2 regions of the Anoxybacillus ayderensis genome follow, and region 2 is predicted to be linked to the other one. Evidence: riboswitches for the same ligand, from Rfam matches in the RefSeq annotation. Region 2 holds a riboswitch; the other holds the start of a gene.

What was found. A riboswitch is a leader RNA that binds a small molecule or an ion and turns the genes downstream of it on or off. The one in region 2 is predicted to bind cyclic di-GMP.
Region 1: it holds a riboswitch for cyclic di-GMP, as region 2 does, so the genes downstream of both, HNR63_RS12160 (methyl-accepting chemotaxis protein) here and HNR63_RS04490 (hypothetical protein) in region 2, are expected to answer to the same signal.

Annotation. Positions count from the first base shown of each region.
Region 1 is NZ_JACDUV010000008.1:122,833-130,691, forward strand. It holds gene HNR63_RS12130 (YheC/YheD family endospore coat-associated protein) at 1-1,267, opposite strand, end outside; gene HNR63_RS12135 (alpha-helical endospore appendage domain-containing protein) at 1,406-1,729, shown strand; gene HNR63_RS12140 (KamA family radical SAM protein) at 1,710-2,825, shown strand; gene HNR63_RS12145 (Crp/Fnr family transcriptional regulator) at 2,897-3,514, shown strand; gene HNR63_RS12150 (YgaP family membrane protein) at 3,584-3,772, shown strand; gene adhP (alcohol dehydrogenase AdhP) at 3,831-4,844, opposite strand; cyclic di-GMP riboswitch class I at 5,081-5,168, shown strand; gene HNR63_RS12160 (methyl-accepting chemotaxis protein) at 5,273-6,964, shown strand; gene HNR63_RS12165 (YfhD family protein) at 7,010-7,198, opposite strand; gene HNR63_RS12170 (YfhE family protein) at 7,273-7,401, opposite strand; gene HNR63_RS12175 (GNAT family N-acetyltransferase) at 7,497-7,859, opposite strand, start outside.
Region 2 is NZ_JACDUV010000003.1:7,516-15,374, reverse strand. It holds gene HNR63_RS04505 (assimilatory sulfite reductase (NADPH) flavoprotein subunit) at 1-1,415, opposite strand, end outside; gene HNR63_RS04500 (LysR family transcriptional regulator) at 1,552-2,433, shown strand; gene HNR63_RS04495 (H-type small acid-soluble spore protein) at 2,465-2,644, opposite strand; gene HNR63_RS04490 (hypothetical protein) at 2,724-3,359, opposite strand; cyclic di-GMP riboswitch class I at 3,396-3,478, opposite strand; gene HNR63_RS04485 (NAD-dependent deacylase) at 3,609-4,319, shown strand; gene HNR63_RS04480 (DIP1984 family protein) at 4,599-5,111, opposite strand; gene HNR63_RS13945 (PH domain-containing protein) at 5,339-5,917, opposite strand; gene HNR63_RS13850 (PH domain-containing protein) at 5,937-6,743, opposite strand; gene HNR63_RS04470 (PH domain-containing protein) at 6,733-7,185, opposite strand; gene HNR63_RS04465 (M20 peptidase aminoacylase family protein) at 7,191-7,859, opposite strand, start outside.

The DNA.
Region 1 (7,859 bases), on a different contig from region 2:
TTACGTACAACGGAAGACCTGGCCCTGGGTATTTTTCAGGTTTCGAGTTTGCTTCAATGAGCCATATGTGTCCTGATTTATCAATCCCTACATCTAACCCAATTTCTGCGAAATGTCCAAACTTTTTTTCGATTGCTTCACAAACGTGTTTAGCGAATGTGTGCAAATGTGCGATGGATGGAACGGGATACGTTTCACAAAGTGATGAATAAATCGCTTTGAAATCGTATTGACGGTTGTCACGTACAGTTGTAATCGATGAATGTTCTTCCGCTAAGTTAATCAGGTCGTAAATTACTTCCCAACGCCCTTCTTTATTTTTTAACATGAGTATGCGAATATCAAATGGTCGTTGTTGAAACGTCATCAGTAAAATGCCTTGTTGGATGAGAAATGGCTTATGTTTTGTAAATGACTCTACATGCTGCTTTAGTTGTTCGACATTCATTTGTTCAACCATTAAATTGTCATTTTTGATAAACATCACTTCAAATACGTTTTCTCTTTTCATAATGGACATGACTTCTCTTGCGCGGCTACCGTAAAACGATTTAACGAACACGTAGTTGTGTTGATTTATCATCGTTAACACGTCTTCGAATGATTTATATTTCATTGTTTCTGGTAAATGGTGACGAACGGTTGGAACATCGCGTAAACGTTCGTATAACTCCCATTTTCCTAAATAATCAAGTTCATTTATAAACTTTATGTTAGCGTTGTTACGCATTGTCGTACGAATATGTTGGACGAGCGATTTTTGTTCTGATTGAAATGATGCTCCGCGATCGTACATGACGTGGGGGAAAGGAACCCATCGCCGTTCAAACTGACCGTTTACGTATACGTAACCGTGAATCATTTTTGCATCCCAATCGATATCAAAAATGCTGAAAAAATAACTTAAACAACGAGCCTGTTCGCTTGCGACCGCATGGTTATAAACGAACGGTTCGACATAGTCAGTGGAAAAATCGGCGATATAGGCGGTGTTTAAAAAGACTCCGACCACTGGACCGACACATATGGAGTTTTCTTTTTTCCATATGTGTAGTTCATAGTCATCTAGTTGAAAAAAAGGAAAGAGAGAGTCCGAAATGATAAACGTATCGGCATGAGTCGGATGAATATACGCTCTCTCCATCGTCTGGCCAAATACAATATTGTACATCGTTGTTGGTTGAAGCTCAAACTGTTCGTATATAGCAATTGGTAAATAGCAAATATGTTTATTTACATATGTTTCTTTTTTTGTTTTTATAATCATATGCCATTCCTCCGATATTATCGTTTTTACAACATATGTTTGTAGTCATTTTGTTGTTTAGGCAAGTCAATCTTTGAAACAAAAAGAAACGTTAATCATACGATAAGAATAGATGTATAGAAAAAGGAGGAGAGAGCGGTGGGTTTCCCAAACATCCCTAATATTAAACCAGAAATACATGTGGATCGCGCTGATGCCCTCGATTTACTACTTATGTCTATTGCTTTAGAGGAGCTAAGTTTAGCCCACATTTTAAATGCAGAAGGAGAGAAAATTCAATTTGCCTTAGAAGCATTACAACAAAGAAAAATGAAACAAAGCGTCATCGACGATTTATTAAAAATCAATCGTAGCGTTAATAGCGTATTAAGAAATGTGATTAAAGAAGAAATGTTATTGCAATTTAAACAGGAAAATGTGTTAGATGTGATTGAAGATGAGGATGATGATGATGAAGGATGATGTTTATAAACCGAAATATATCACAAATATTGATCATATTTCGCAGTTGTCCGACCATGAAAGAGAAGCGTTAAAACAGGTCGCTAAAACGTACGTGTTTCGGATAAATGACTATTATTTAAGCTTAATTGACTGGTCCAATCTAAATGATCCTATTCGCCGCATTGTGATACCAACATTAGAAGAATTGAATGAATATGGTTCTTGGGATGCATCTGATGAGAAAAGTAACTATGTTGTACCAGGTTGTCAACATAAGTATGAGACGACGGCATTGTTGCTCGTTTCTGAAGTATGTGGTGCTTACTGTCGTTATTGTTTTCGTAAGCGATTGTTTCGTGATGATGTAAAAGAAGCACTATTGGATGTTCGTGAAGGAATAGAGTATATTGAAAAAACATCGCAAATTAATAACGTACTTCTTACAGGAGGAGATCCGCTCGCACTTTCTACGAAAAAGCTCACCACCATTATTGAACGCCTTAGAAATATCGATCATGTTCAAATTATTCGCCTCGGTACGAAAATGCCGCTGTTTTACCCGATGAGAATTTATGAAGACGAAGAACTTTTACGCGCCATTAAAAATTTTTCAACGGTTGATAAACGAATATACATCATGGCACATGTTGATCATCCACGTGAATTAACGAAAGAGGCGAAGAAAGCATTTGAGGCACTACATGATGCGGGTGCGGTCATCGTGAATCAGACTCCTGTTTTAAAAGGAATTAACGATGATCCTCATGTATTAGCCCAGCTCTTAGATGAACTGTCATGGATGGGAATTACCCCGTATTATTTTTTCATCAATCGACCTGTCGCAGGGAATAAATCGTTTGTTTTGCCGCTTCATGAAGTATACCGCATTGTCGAAAAAGCAAAAGCACAAACGTCAGGATTAGGGAAACGCGTTAAACTCGTCATGAGCCATGCTTCAGGAAAAATTGAGATATTAGCGATTGAAAATAAAAAAGCGTATTTAAAATATCATCAAAGTCGATATGGGCATCATGGAAAGTTTTTTGTTCTGGATTGTCCAGATGATGCGACATGGTTTGATGATTTACCTGGAAGTGATCAGTATGCAACGTAGAAAACGTCCCTTTTCTTATTGGAAAGGGATGTTGTTACGTTGTAATATAAGGAAAGAAAGGGGGAGGAATATTGTTTCCGTTTTTGCACGACAACGTATACATAAAGATAAAGCTTTCGAAAGGAACGGTTGTTTTTCGAGAAGGGGATATGTGTGAGCATGTCGCTTTTATCGTCTCTGGTGTCATTCGGGTCGCAAAAATAGGGGAGAATGGAAAAGAAGTGAATTTATATCGCGTTTGTCGTGGGGAGTCGTGTGTGTTGACCATTTCAAGCGTATTGTCGCATTCACCTTTTCCTGCGACCGCTATTGTAGAAGAAGATGCGGAAGTACTAATTGTTCCGAAAGATACGTTTGCGAAGATGATGACAACAAATGTTGAGCTACAAACGTTCGTTTATGACATGATGATGAATCGCTTTATGGCGATGATGCAAATGATTGAGCATATTGTATTTGAAAAGATGGATAAGCGCATGATTGAGTTTTTACTTACACGATGCGACAACAGCAAGGCAAACACGATCGAGATGACGCATGAACATATTGCTGTGGAACTTGGAACGGCACGCGAAGTCGTCAGCCGAATATTGAAGCAATTCGAGCGGGAAGGATATATTCAACTAGCTCGTGGGAAAATAAAAATTGTGGACAAAAAAGGGTTATGTGACAAATTTGCAACAATGTGACTTTATCACAGAACGTTTCTTTTTTTTCCTCTATGATTAAAGATAGATAAGAAGAGGGGAGGAAAAAAGATGAAAGCAAATGTTGGCTCTGTCGATCGCATGATTCGATTCATATTAGGTATTGCACTATTAGGATTATTTTTCCTTGAGGGAAATATAAAATATGTCGGTATTTTAGGAATTGTTCTTATCGCTACGGCATTTATGAGATTTTGTCCACTTTACGTTCCATTTCGGATCAATACGACGAAGAAATAGCTCTGTTCATTTTAGTTGAAATCAAATAAGAAGGCGCCTTCATGACGCCTTCTTTTGCTTAATCTACTTTTAACACAACGCGACCGTTAATTTGTCCTTTTAACATACGATCGAATACATCGTTAATGTTTTCAAGCGGTTGAACTTCGACAATTGTTTTTACTTTTCCTTCTGCCGCAAATTGAAGTGCCTCTTGCAAGTCTTTACGCGTACCAACGATTGAACCGATAATTCTTACTCCATTTAAAACGGTATCAAAAATCGGTACAGGCATTTCTTCTGGCGGTAATCCGACAAGTACGCAAGCGCCGCCGCGACGAATCGCTTTATAGGCCGATTCGAACGCTGCTTTCGAAACAGCAGTAACGACAGCTGCATGCACGCCGCCAATTTTTTCTTTCATCCATTGCGCGGCGTCTTCATGTTTTGGATTGACGACAAGATCAGCTCCCAGCTGTTTAGCTAACTCAAGTTTTTCATCGCCTAAATCGACAGCAACGACGTTTAGCCCCATCGCCTTCGCATATTGAACAGCGACGTGTCCGAGACCACCAATACCGTAAATGGCTACCCATTCACCAGGTTTTGCGCCTGTTACTTTTAAAGCTTTATATGTTGTTACGCCAGCGCAAAAAATTGGAGCAGCTTCTTCAAATGATAAGTTATCAGGAATTTTCACAACATAATCAGCTGCAGCACGACAATATTCAGCATAACCACCGTCAACCGAATATCCAGCGTTTTGTTGATGTTCACATAATGTTTCTTGTCCGCTTAAGCAATAGTCACAATGGCCGCAAGCGGAATAAAGCCAAGGGATACCGACGCGATCTCCGACTTTTAAGTGCGTCACCCCAGGTCCGACTTCTTCGATGACACCGACGCCCTCATGTCCAGGAATGAGCGGTAGTTTTGGCTTCACAGGCCAGTCGCCGTGTGCGGCATGCAAGTCTGTATGACATACTCCACACGCTTTAATGCGCACTAGCACTTCCCCGTATGAAATTGTTGGTTTTTCTACTTCTTTAATTTGTAATGGTTCTTTAAATTGTTCCACAACTGCAGCTTTCATGATTATAATCCTCCTTCTAAATGAAAAGGGATTTTTTGGTCTATGCATATTTAATGTAACATGCATTAAATTTGTTAAAAATATCACAATCAAACTGTTCGAAAAAATGTAAAATTTTTTTGGATAAAAAGGTAAATTTTTGTTTTTTGTCTTGACGAAGTAAAATGTTTCCCTTTTGATCACAAATCACTACTTCCTTTTTCCTAGTTGTTGTGTTAAGATGAAAATGTAAAAAATTGAATAATCGGCAAACTACTCGAAAGGGTAGGGCGCAAAGCTATAGGGGCTACGTCTATTGTATAGATATGCCAGCCAGTTGCCCTTCTTATAAGGAAATGATAAGAAGGTTTTACTGTCGAACGATAGCTGCCTATATATTTGTTTTTGGGCAGCTTTTATTTTTATTAACATAGGAGGTTGAAAGAAACATGAAGGTAACGGTAAGAAAAAAATTAGTGGCGACGTTTCTTTCCGTATTATTGTTGTTTGTCGTTGTAAGTATGTTTACATATAGTCGGCTAGAGACAATTGATAAACAATATTCAGAAGCGATGAAAAAAGGATTTGAACGGATTACGCTCGTTACAAACATGCAAAATGCGATGTTACGTGAACAAATTGCTGTACGGGGGTATTTAATTAATGGAAAGCCGGAAAGCTTAACCGCATTTGAGAAAGCAGCGAGCGAGTTTTCGACTAATCAAGAAAAAATGGAGTCATTACAGCTAGAGGGGAAAGTAAAGCAGGCCGTTGACCGTTTAGTGAAAGCAGAACAAGAGTATCGCGACATTGCGAAACAGGCGATTGAATTTAAAAAGCAAGGTCAAATGGATGAAATTTCACGGATCATGAAAGAGCGAGGAAATGCGATTACGGTTGAAGTGACAGAGGCAGGGGAACAAGCGCGCGCAGCTCAAGCGGAGCATTTACAGCAAATGAGCGAAACATTGTCCGAACAAGCGAAACAGATGAAATATATGACGCTTATTACAATCGGTGTCGCTTTTCTTGTGAGCATCGCAATTGCACTATATATTAGCGAAAAAATCTCCAGACCTGTTAAACAAATTGCTGAACATGCTGAAAAAATCGCACACGGTGATTTGTCTGTTGATGATATTTACGTGGCAAATCGTGATGAAATTGGGGATTTAGCCAAAGCGTTTAACCAAATGGTTCACAATTTGAAACAACTTATTCAACAAGTAAGCACAGCGACTGAGCATGTGTCTGCTTCTGCTCAAGAATTAATGGCAAGCGCTGAACAAGCAAGCGCAGCGACAGAAGAAGTGACGACAGCGATTCAAGAAGTAGCCCAAGGAGCAGAAATGCAAGGGAAACATGCGGAGGAGAGTTCGCAAGCCATCGGTGAAATGGCGGCAGGAATTGAGCGAATGGCTCAAACAGCAACTGTCGTGGCGAACTCAGCAACAGAAACGACAAAACAAGCTACTGTTGGACAGCAATATTTACAACAAGTTGTGACGCAAATGAATACGATTAACGAATCAACAAATGAAACGAATGTAGTTATTAAAGAGTTAAATGAGAAGTCTGCCCAAATTGGAAAAATTGTTGACGTCATCGTCGGTATTGCTGAACAAACGAATTTATTAGCACTTAATGCAGCGATTGAAGCGGCACGTGCTGGAGAACACGGAAAAGGATTTGCAGTTGTGGCGGATGAAGTGCGTAAACTCGCGGAGCAATCTCGCGAATCGGCAAATCAAATTGCGCAATTAATTGAGATGATTCAACAAAATACAGGTTATGTTGTGCAAATTGTCGGCAAAGGAACGGAAGAAGTGAAGCAAGGAACAAAATTAGTGGAACAGACCGGAACGTTCTTTGGACAAATTTTGCGTTCCATTGAACAAGTGAATGCACAAATTCAAGAGCTATCAGCGATTTCAGAACAAATGTCAGCGGGCGTCCATCAAGTGCATGCTTCAATGGATGAAGTATCTTCTATTGCGAAACGGTTTGTTGAACGGACGACCGAAATTTCTGCTTCTTCTGAAGAGCAGCTTGCTTCAAGTGAAGAAGTGACATCTGCCGCTACATCGTTAGCAGAAATGGCGGAGCAATTGCGCAATGCTGTCGCAACGTTTAAAGTATAGTTTGAAAAGGTGTCCCGTCGTTGTGTTGGGACACCTTTCTTTTATCTAGGATTTTCTTCTTTTGCTTTGGCGAATGTCAGCTGCTTCAGCGCGTGCTTGTGCCTCTAAATCTTCATGATCAGCCAATTCTGTAGAAAACTCTACATCATAGCCGTCTGATTTCATTGTTTTTGGTACTTGAGGCATCGTCGATTTGTTTTTATCTCTCGTTTTTTGACCGCGTGAACGACCCATCACTTTTCCCTCCTCTTTGCTCATCTCGTTAGTAGCATGTGATGAACGATGGAAAAAATGAATGGAGAATGTTGTTAATGACGAGCATGTTTGTCGGTAAACCCACCGGCTTGGTCCGCGCGTTTGAAATCGCGGGCGTATGTCACTTCTTGTGCGCTAGAGAGCGTACTTTTTGTTTTTTCACGTTTCTTTTTGTCAGGCATATGTATCCCTCGCTTTTATAAAAATGTCACGTTAACATTATGAACAGAAAAATAAAAAATTATCCAAATAAAAAAACCTGTTCGCACAGAACAGGTTATGCTTCTTTTCGCTGTTGTTCATCGTCAAGTTTTTGTTGGCGCATCGCATACAACGTATAGTTGTCCTTTGAAATTTCATATAAGTTATATATATCTTCGCCTTGGTTTATTGCTTCCCATAATTGCTTTCTCGTTTCATTAGCAAGGGTGACGTAAGGAAGTTTTTCAGCGGCTTTTGTGGAGCGGACGTTGACTTTGCGAATGCGCATGAAGATCGTGTTGATGGAACGTTCGTAAAACAGTTCATTAAAGAAGGCGTCTTTTGCGATTTGATTGTAACCTTTCCCATGATACGGCTTCCCAAGCCATGTGCCTAAAAAACCAGCGCCATCTTCAATGTCAAATAAGTTAATCGTTCC
Region 2 (7,859 bases):
CTCGCGCCAATCGCCTCACGCTCTTGCATAAAGGCACGAAATGGCGCAACCCCCGTACCTGGTCCAATCATAATGATTGGCGTATGTGTGTCTTTCGGGAGTTTAAAATTCGGATTTTGATGAACGAACACAGGAAGTTTATCGCCAATGTGTAAACGTTCGGCACAAAACGTTGAGCACACTCCTTTCCGTAAGCGCCCATGTGCTTCATAACGAACCGCGCCAACGGTGATATGCACTTCATCTGGATAAGCTAGCAAGCTACTTGCGATTGAATAAAAGCGCGGTTGCAACTTTCGTAATGAAGAGACGAACTGCTGTGGTGTCATCTCCCACGAACCGAAGTCACAAAGAACATCGAGCATATCGCGTCCTTTCATATATTCTTTTCTTTTCGCTTCTTGCTCAGAAGAAAGGAGCGCATGGAAGTCTGGGTCACCCGAAAACGTAGCGAATGCTTGCAATAATTGCTCGGTTAATACGGTAATTTCTAACCGCGACATCAACGCTTCTCGTAACGGCTCTTCCTTTTCTTCAATAGAAACGAGTATGTCTGGATTCCATTTCATTTTTTCAATCATGGCGTCGACAAGTTCTGGATCGTTTTTTGGAAAAACACCGAGCGCATCGCCTGGTTCAAACACAAGCCCAGAACCCTCGAGAGATAATTCAATATGACGTGTTTCTTTATTTGAGCCGCGTCCATTTAAATTGATATTTTCTAATACTTCCGCTTGAAACGGATGTTTTCGTGAATAAATGGTCGTTGGCTTCGCTTGTGCAGATGAAGTTGTTGCTACGGAAATGGCTCCTTGCTTATCTAACTCGCCAAGCACTCCCTCTAGCCATTTCGCTGCTTTTTCTTCATAATCGACGTCACAATCAACGCGTTCGTATAATCGCTTTCCACCTAGCTCTTCTAGCCGTTTATCAAAATCTTTTCCCGTTTTACAAAAATGTTCATACGACGTATCGCCAAGCGCCAATACAGAGAAACGAAGATGATCGAGTTTTGGTGCGCGCTTGCTATGAAGAAATTCGTAAAATGACAAGGCGTTATCTGGTGGTTCCCCTTCTCCGTATGTACTAACGACAATGAGCAGCGTATTGATTTTTTTCAACTCGTTCGGCTTAAAATCAAGCATCGAGGAAACGGTGACATGAAACCCGCGATGTTTAAGCGTTTCTCCTACTTTTTCCGCTAGTTTTTGCGCGTTTCCTGTTTGCGACCCGTAAAGAACGGTCACTTCCTTCGTTGCAGATGCTTCTTGTTGAAGCGCTCCGACCGACTCCGTTGCAGCTAAATACCCACTTAGCCAAAGTTTTTGTGCGGAATTTAACGTTGGCCAAAGCCGATTGAGGAGCTCGACTTGTTCTTCATTAAATGGACTGTTTGTCACTTGAAATGGCAACATGCTTCACCTCTCATTTTTCTACTATTCCTATAAATCAAGTATGTTTTATTTGACTTTACCGTAAAAAATAAAATTAGTAAAATAAATATAAATTATCAGAACTATTTATTTTTTTAATAACTAAGGAGCGAGCGATATGTACGAACAATTAAAAACGTTCATTACGCTAGCTGAGGTGAAAAATTTCACAAAAACAGCAGACATTCTTCATTTATCTCAACCAAGTGTAAGCTTGCACATTAAAAATTTAGAAAAAGAGTTTCAAACAAAACTATTTATTCGTTCACCAAAAGAGCTACAAATGACGCCAACGGGAGAATTGCTTTATGATCGAGCAAAAAAAATGATCGCGTTATACGAACAAACGAAACAAGATATTTTGGAACATCACGACTGTGTGAAAGGAACATTAAAAATTGGGGCTAGTTTTACGATCGGGGAATACGTGCTACCTACCTTTTTATGCGCCTTACAAAACGATTATCCAGAATTACAATTGGAAGTGATCATCGGCAATACAAAAGAAATTGTAGAGCTCGTTCGTACGTATCAAACACATATCGGTTTAATTGAAGGACAAACAAATGAAAAAGAGCTTGTGGTGTACCCATTTATGCAAGATGAGCTAGTCATTGTTGCGTCTAATGATCATCCTCTCGCTCACAAACAGGAAGTATCGATAAACGATTTACAAAACCAAATATGGATTACACGCGAATTAGGATCTGGCACACGTGAATATTTTAACCATTTTATTCGTTCAAATGGACTAAAAGTAAAATCACTGATGATTATTAGCAGCAATCAAGGAATAAAAGAAACGTTAATACGCGGAAACGGTGTAGCGCTCCTTTCACGTCATGTCATTGAACAGGAGTTGAAACATAAAAACCTATCGATTGTTTACGTCAAACATTCTCCTTTTTATCGAACATTTTCTTATCTTTACTCACCGACAATGAAAAACAACAAACTTGTACATTTGCTGATTGATTTACTCCAACAAAAAAGGATGTGACAAACAAGTTGCTTTGTCACATCCCCATCGCTTAATGCTCCTCTAGCTGTGAAATCGGAACGCGCTGTTGTTTTTCTGGGTTGTTTAAAAAATGAATCGTTGCCATTTCTGTTTGCGCATCGACATGTTCAATATATACGGCTTTTCCATTATACGTTACATGTTTCATATCGGGTGACTGGGCAATTTGTTGCGCACGTGTGATGTTCATTCGCTCCCCTCCTTTCGAACAATTATTATCATTTGTGTTTGACGCGAAAATATACAAAAAAGAGCGCCAACAGGCACTCTTATAACAGTTCAAGCAACTTCTTTTTATTTTGTTGTACTTTTTCTTCTAACGCCTTTACTTTTTCTTTCAATACTTGTACGTTGACATCATTCTTATATACTTTCTTTTCTAACGCACGAATTTCATTTTTTACAGCTTTTAATTGATTAGAAGCAGCAATAAGCTTCCCAAACCATTGATCTAACTCTTCTTGTTTTTCCGCTTCGTCGTCTTCATCCGATTGCACGACAGGTGATTGTTCAGTCGTAGTCACAGTAGCGCTATCTTGTTCATTGACTACTTGTGTCGTTTCCTCTGTTGTTTGTTCACTTTGTGGTTGTGTTGGTTGTTCAGTTGGTTGTTCTTTCGGCGTGCTAAACGCTTCAAGCGCTATCGTCACCTCGTTCACACGCACTTCAATTTTGCTTAACTTTTTATTTAGTTCTGCCAATTTGTTTTTTAACATTTGTTGTTCTTTTTTCTTTTTTGCCTCTTCTTTTTTCTGCTTAGCTAACTCTTGTTTTTTCTTCGCTTCTTCCTTTTTCACGACAAGCTGGCTTTTCTGTACATGTTTTGCTCCATCATGCTTTGCTGCAAAAGCTGGAGAAGCAACGAGCATCGATGCTAGTAAAATTGGTAATCCTTTTTTAAACATTACCCTTTCCTCCATTTCATATGTATGTTTTTTGGTAATGGTAGCTGGCTGGCATAGGTATCCCGTTAGCCCCTATAGCTTTGCGACGCTAAGTTTCCTTAGCTGTGCCTTTACTTCTTATTATACTTTGCTTATTTTCATGGGCATGAATCAAAAGTCCTTATTTTCCTTATAAACATATGTGAAAATAAAGGAAGAAAAGGGCGAAGAAAGAAGTAGTTATTGGTAGATAAAAAGGAGGGGTACGGAATGTTAGAAAAATGGTTGAAAGAGTCTTCGTATACCGTCGTATTTACTGGAGCAGGAATGTCTACAGAAAGCGGGCTTCCCGATTTTCGTTCGGCAAAATCAGGGCTTTGGCGCACGAAAAATCCACAACAATTAGCAAGTACGTATGCGATGCAACATAACCGAGACGAGTTTATTGCATTTTATCAATATCGTATTCGTACGTTGCTTGAATGCCAGCCACATATCGGACATATCATTTTAGCTAATTGGCAACAGCAGGGGCTTATCCACCAAATCATCACCCAAAATGTCGACGGCTTTCACCAACAAGCAGGCAGTACAAATGTCATTGAATTACATGGAACGTTGCGAACAGTGCATTGCTCGCGTTGCAGGCGAACATACGACGCAAAACGGTATGTAGACGAACAGTTTACGTGCACATGCGGCGGCTTTTTGCGCCCTTCCGTTGTTTTATTCGGGGAGTCGTTACCGTATGATGCGTTTGAACAAGCATGGACAGCAGCTGAACGGGCAGACTTATGGATTGTGCTCGGCTCTTCTTTACAAGTGTCACCAGCTAACGAACTTCCTGTCATCGCGAAACGAAGCGGGGCCAAATTAGTGATTGTGAACATGGAACCGACGCCATTAGATGATTGGGCGGATTTGCTTATACATGGTCGCAAAATTGGAGAAGTGTTGCAGGAAATAAAGGAGAAGTTATAGGAAAACCAAAATAACTCATTGTATGCCGTTTTTTCCTAATGATCGAATGCATATATACAATGACGAGAGAGAGAAGAATGATCGAAAGAAAACAGAAAACCAAAATCTATTTACCCGTTCGTTACTCGTAAAACGTTACATCGTTACTCGTTCTCCGTTCTCCGTTCGCACCCGCTCTTAGACTAAAAAGGACTTTGAAGAATGGTGATCATTTCCTCATCTCTCTCGTTGGTGCCTAAGCACCCATAAGGGCACTTTGCAAAATGCCCTTAAAGCTGCTTATGCCTCTAAATATTTGCTCGCAAGCGAAACGTCTATTTCCACAGTATAGTTGACTTTATCAATGCGACTAGACAGCACTTCGACTTGGCGTGCCAACATTTCTGCGGCTTGTTTATATTCACTCGGATTAAATAATGCAATGGTTTCCATCACCACATTTCCACCATAATACTCGCGTGGTTTTGTGTCTCCTAATCGCTTATACAAATGAACTCGACTCCGCAACATTTTCGCTGTTTCAATCGCGCGAATAAGAGAAATACGTTCCCCTTCCCATTCGACAGTCTGTTGCATATTCGTTTCGTTGATCAGTTCTTGTAGTGCAAGCACATCTTTCTGTATTTCGGCCATCTCTGTAAGTACTTGCTCGACCGTCCGTTCTGGCAGTGTATACATCTCCCCTTTTGGAACGGTAACCGTGTGAGTCGTCAACAACTCCGCTTGCAGCTCGTCTACTCGCCTTTTTAAAAACGAAAGGAGATTAATTGATTGCGCTAACGTAATTTTCATTTACTCAGCCTCCACCTTTACTCATCGACTGTATAATTATAATAATGAGGAAGAAAAAAGTAAACTTTAAAACTTATGGTTCATCACCGAAAAATGTACTTTTTAAATTTAAACTTGATAGCAACATAGCAAATAAAGCAATGTAGTATAAAAAGTAAAACAAAGTGTTTAGTTTCTATCACAATCGTCTTTATTTAATAACTACAACTTGTGGTGAAGTGCCAAACTTATTCCTTATTTCCAAAAAACCATTCGTATATTGCTTGTGCCTCATGTTCGTCCACATCAACGACTTTTGTGCGTATGCCTGGCATGACAGTCGCACGTACTGTACATAATCCGAGTCGTTGTTGCATACGAGTTTGCGAGACCGTTAATGACTGAATACGATGTTTTAACATATATACCGTTTTTATCGTCAGCCATCCACTTCCCAATGCTAGCTGCTCACTTTTAATCGTTACTCCTGCTCGCTTATAACTTCGATAGCCAACATATACTGCGGGCAAAAGGAGAAGGAGCGTTTCAAATCGCTGAAAAAATACGATTGCGATGACCGGAATGAGCATAACCGTATAGAGCGACCTCAACATATAGCGCCAACGGGCACGTGTACATAGCGATCGGAACGAATCGTCCAAACGATATTCAGGAAAACACGTCGCAACAAGAGAAGCAACTTCGTTTTTACGAACAAGCGGAAACAGCACGAGACTGCCATGTTTTCCATCATCAAGTGCCCCTCCGGCATGAATGAGATGAACAGACACATAACCGAACAAGTGCCGAATCGGACTTTCCTTCACTGCAATGGCTTGAACGCGCTCAATCGATGTAGAAATGCTCTTTTTTTTGCAGCAATCCTGTTGTTATCGTTATCGTTTTGTTTTGTTTGACAACCGTAAAATTCATATAGCGAAAAAGATGGCCGATCACAGACAACACGTAAGCGATCATAAGAACGACAAACAAAAAGATGAGTGTAGAAGCTGTATCGTCAGCGCGAAAAAATATGTTTAGCCGTTCAAATGAGACAAAATCATTAAAATCGGAAAGAAATGCACCGATCGCTGCAATGACTCCAAAAGCACCACCACTTGTGATAGATAAAAACAATACGTCGCGAAAACGAAGTGTAAATATGGTAGCCGCCTTATCTTCTATTTCTATACATATGTTTTCTCGTTTTTGGTGATGCACCGCTCGCTCTATTTGCTTTGCTTCTTCTATGGAAACCGCTGAAAGTATTACTTCTGGTTCATCCATTTGCCTGCCAGCTGTTTCAATATGTACTTGTACAACACCTACAAGCCGCTGCAACACCCCTGACGAATATGAAATACCTTGAATACGTTCAAATGGAATATACCGTTTCTTTTTTACAAATATCCCTCGTTCAATATACATGTCATTTTCTTGTAAACGATATGTAAATCGCTGCCACGACATATACCCAGCGAACATAGCATAAAAAAGAAATAAAAACAAAGGCAGCCAATCAACGAAAGGATCACCTGTTTTCTCTTTTATTGCTAGAAGTAACGCAAGCGCCAAAAACGGTCCTTGCTTCAACCGCTTAACTATATAAATAACAATCGCAATCGGATGCAACCGTTTCTTTTCATGCATCATTTTCATCTTCCTTCACTAAAGAGGAAATGTAGTAACGCAACTTCTCTGCTTCTTGTTCATCAAGAAATGGAATTTCGTGCGCAGTTGCCGCTGTATAAATGTAAAGTGAAGCCAGTTTTTGCCTTCGTGCTAACGGACCTTGCTTTACATCAACATGTTGAACGCGATGAATGGGAATAAGCGTACGCTTTCGAATCCATACCCCGTGCTCGAGTTCAATTTCTCGATCGCGAATGATATATCGCCAGCGTTCCCATTTCCAGCGCGGAACGAAAAAAACAAACAAAATCGCATCAGCAATCCATAAGCAAGCGAGTCCCAAAACAACCCACACGGGAACGAAAAAATGAACAATCACGTATAAGAGAAGGAAAATGATTAAACGAATGACTTCATACGTTCGCCACATCAACACGGCCCGTTCAGAAAGTACGTTTTCCATGTTTCTTATCCCCTCCCCTTCAATGCCTCCATTACCGCCACTTCTAAAATACGAACACCATCAAGCATGCACGACCGATCAAACGTCATGTGCGGATGATGCAATCCAGGCTTTAAGTCCGCCCCAAGCCCAAGCATCGCCGCTTTTACGTGCGGTCGTTGAATCGTGTAAAAATGGAAATCTTCACTGCCTGACGTTTGTAAAGATGGGACACATCCCTCCTCGCCGAAAACTGTAACAATTCCTTTTCGAATGCATTGTTCTGCTTCAACGGATACTTCTGCCGCTGGAACAAAATCTACCCATTTATACGAAATACGTACTCCCATCGTTTCAGCATATTGAATAATTTGTTCCACTTTTTGTTTCATTTGTTGTATAAGCTCATTCGTTTCTGCCCGTACGTCTAATGCAAACTGAGCGCTACCTGGGATAATATTCAAATTTTCTCCACCTGCTACACACTTTGTCATTTTTATCGAATACGACTGTTGCGGAGGGAAATAAATCGTTTTTAATTGAAAATTAATGAGCGAAATGACATCAATCGCATTCACTCCTTGATGCGGGCGTGCCCCATGGCAGTCATCCCCATAAATGTGTCCGACAAAAAACTGTGCCGCCCCATGACGGATCGATGGAGACGCTTGTTTTAACGATAATTCCTCTACTGG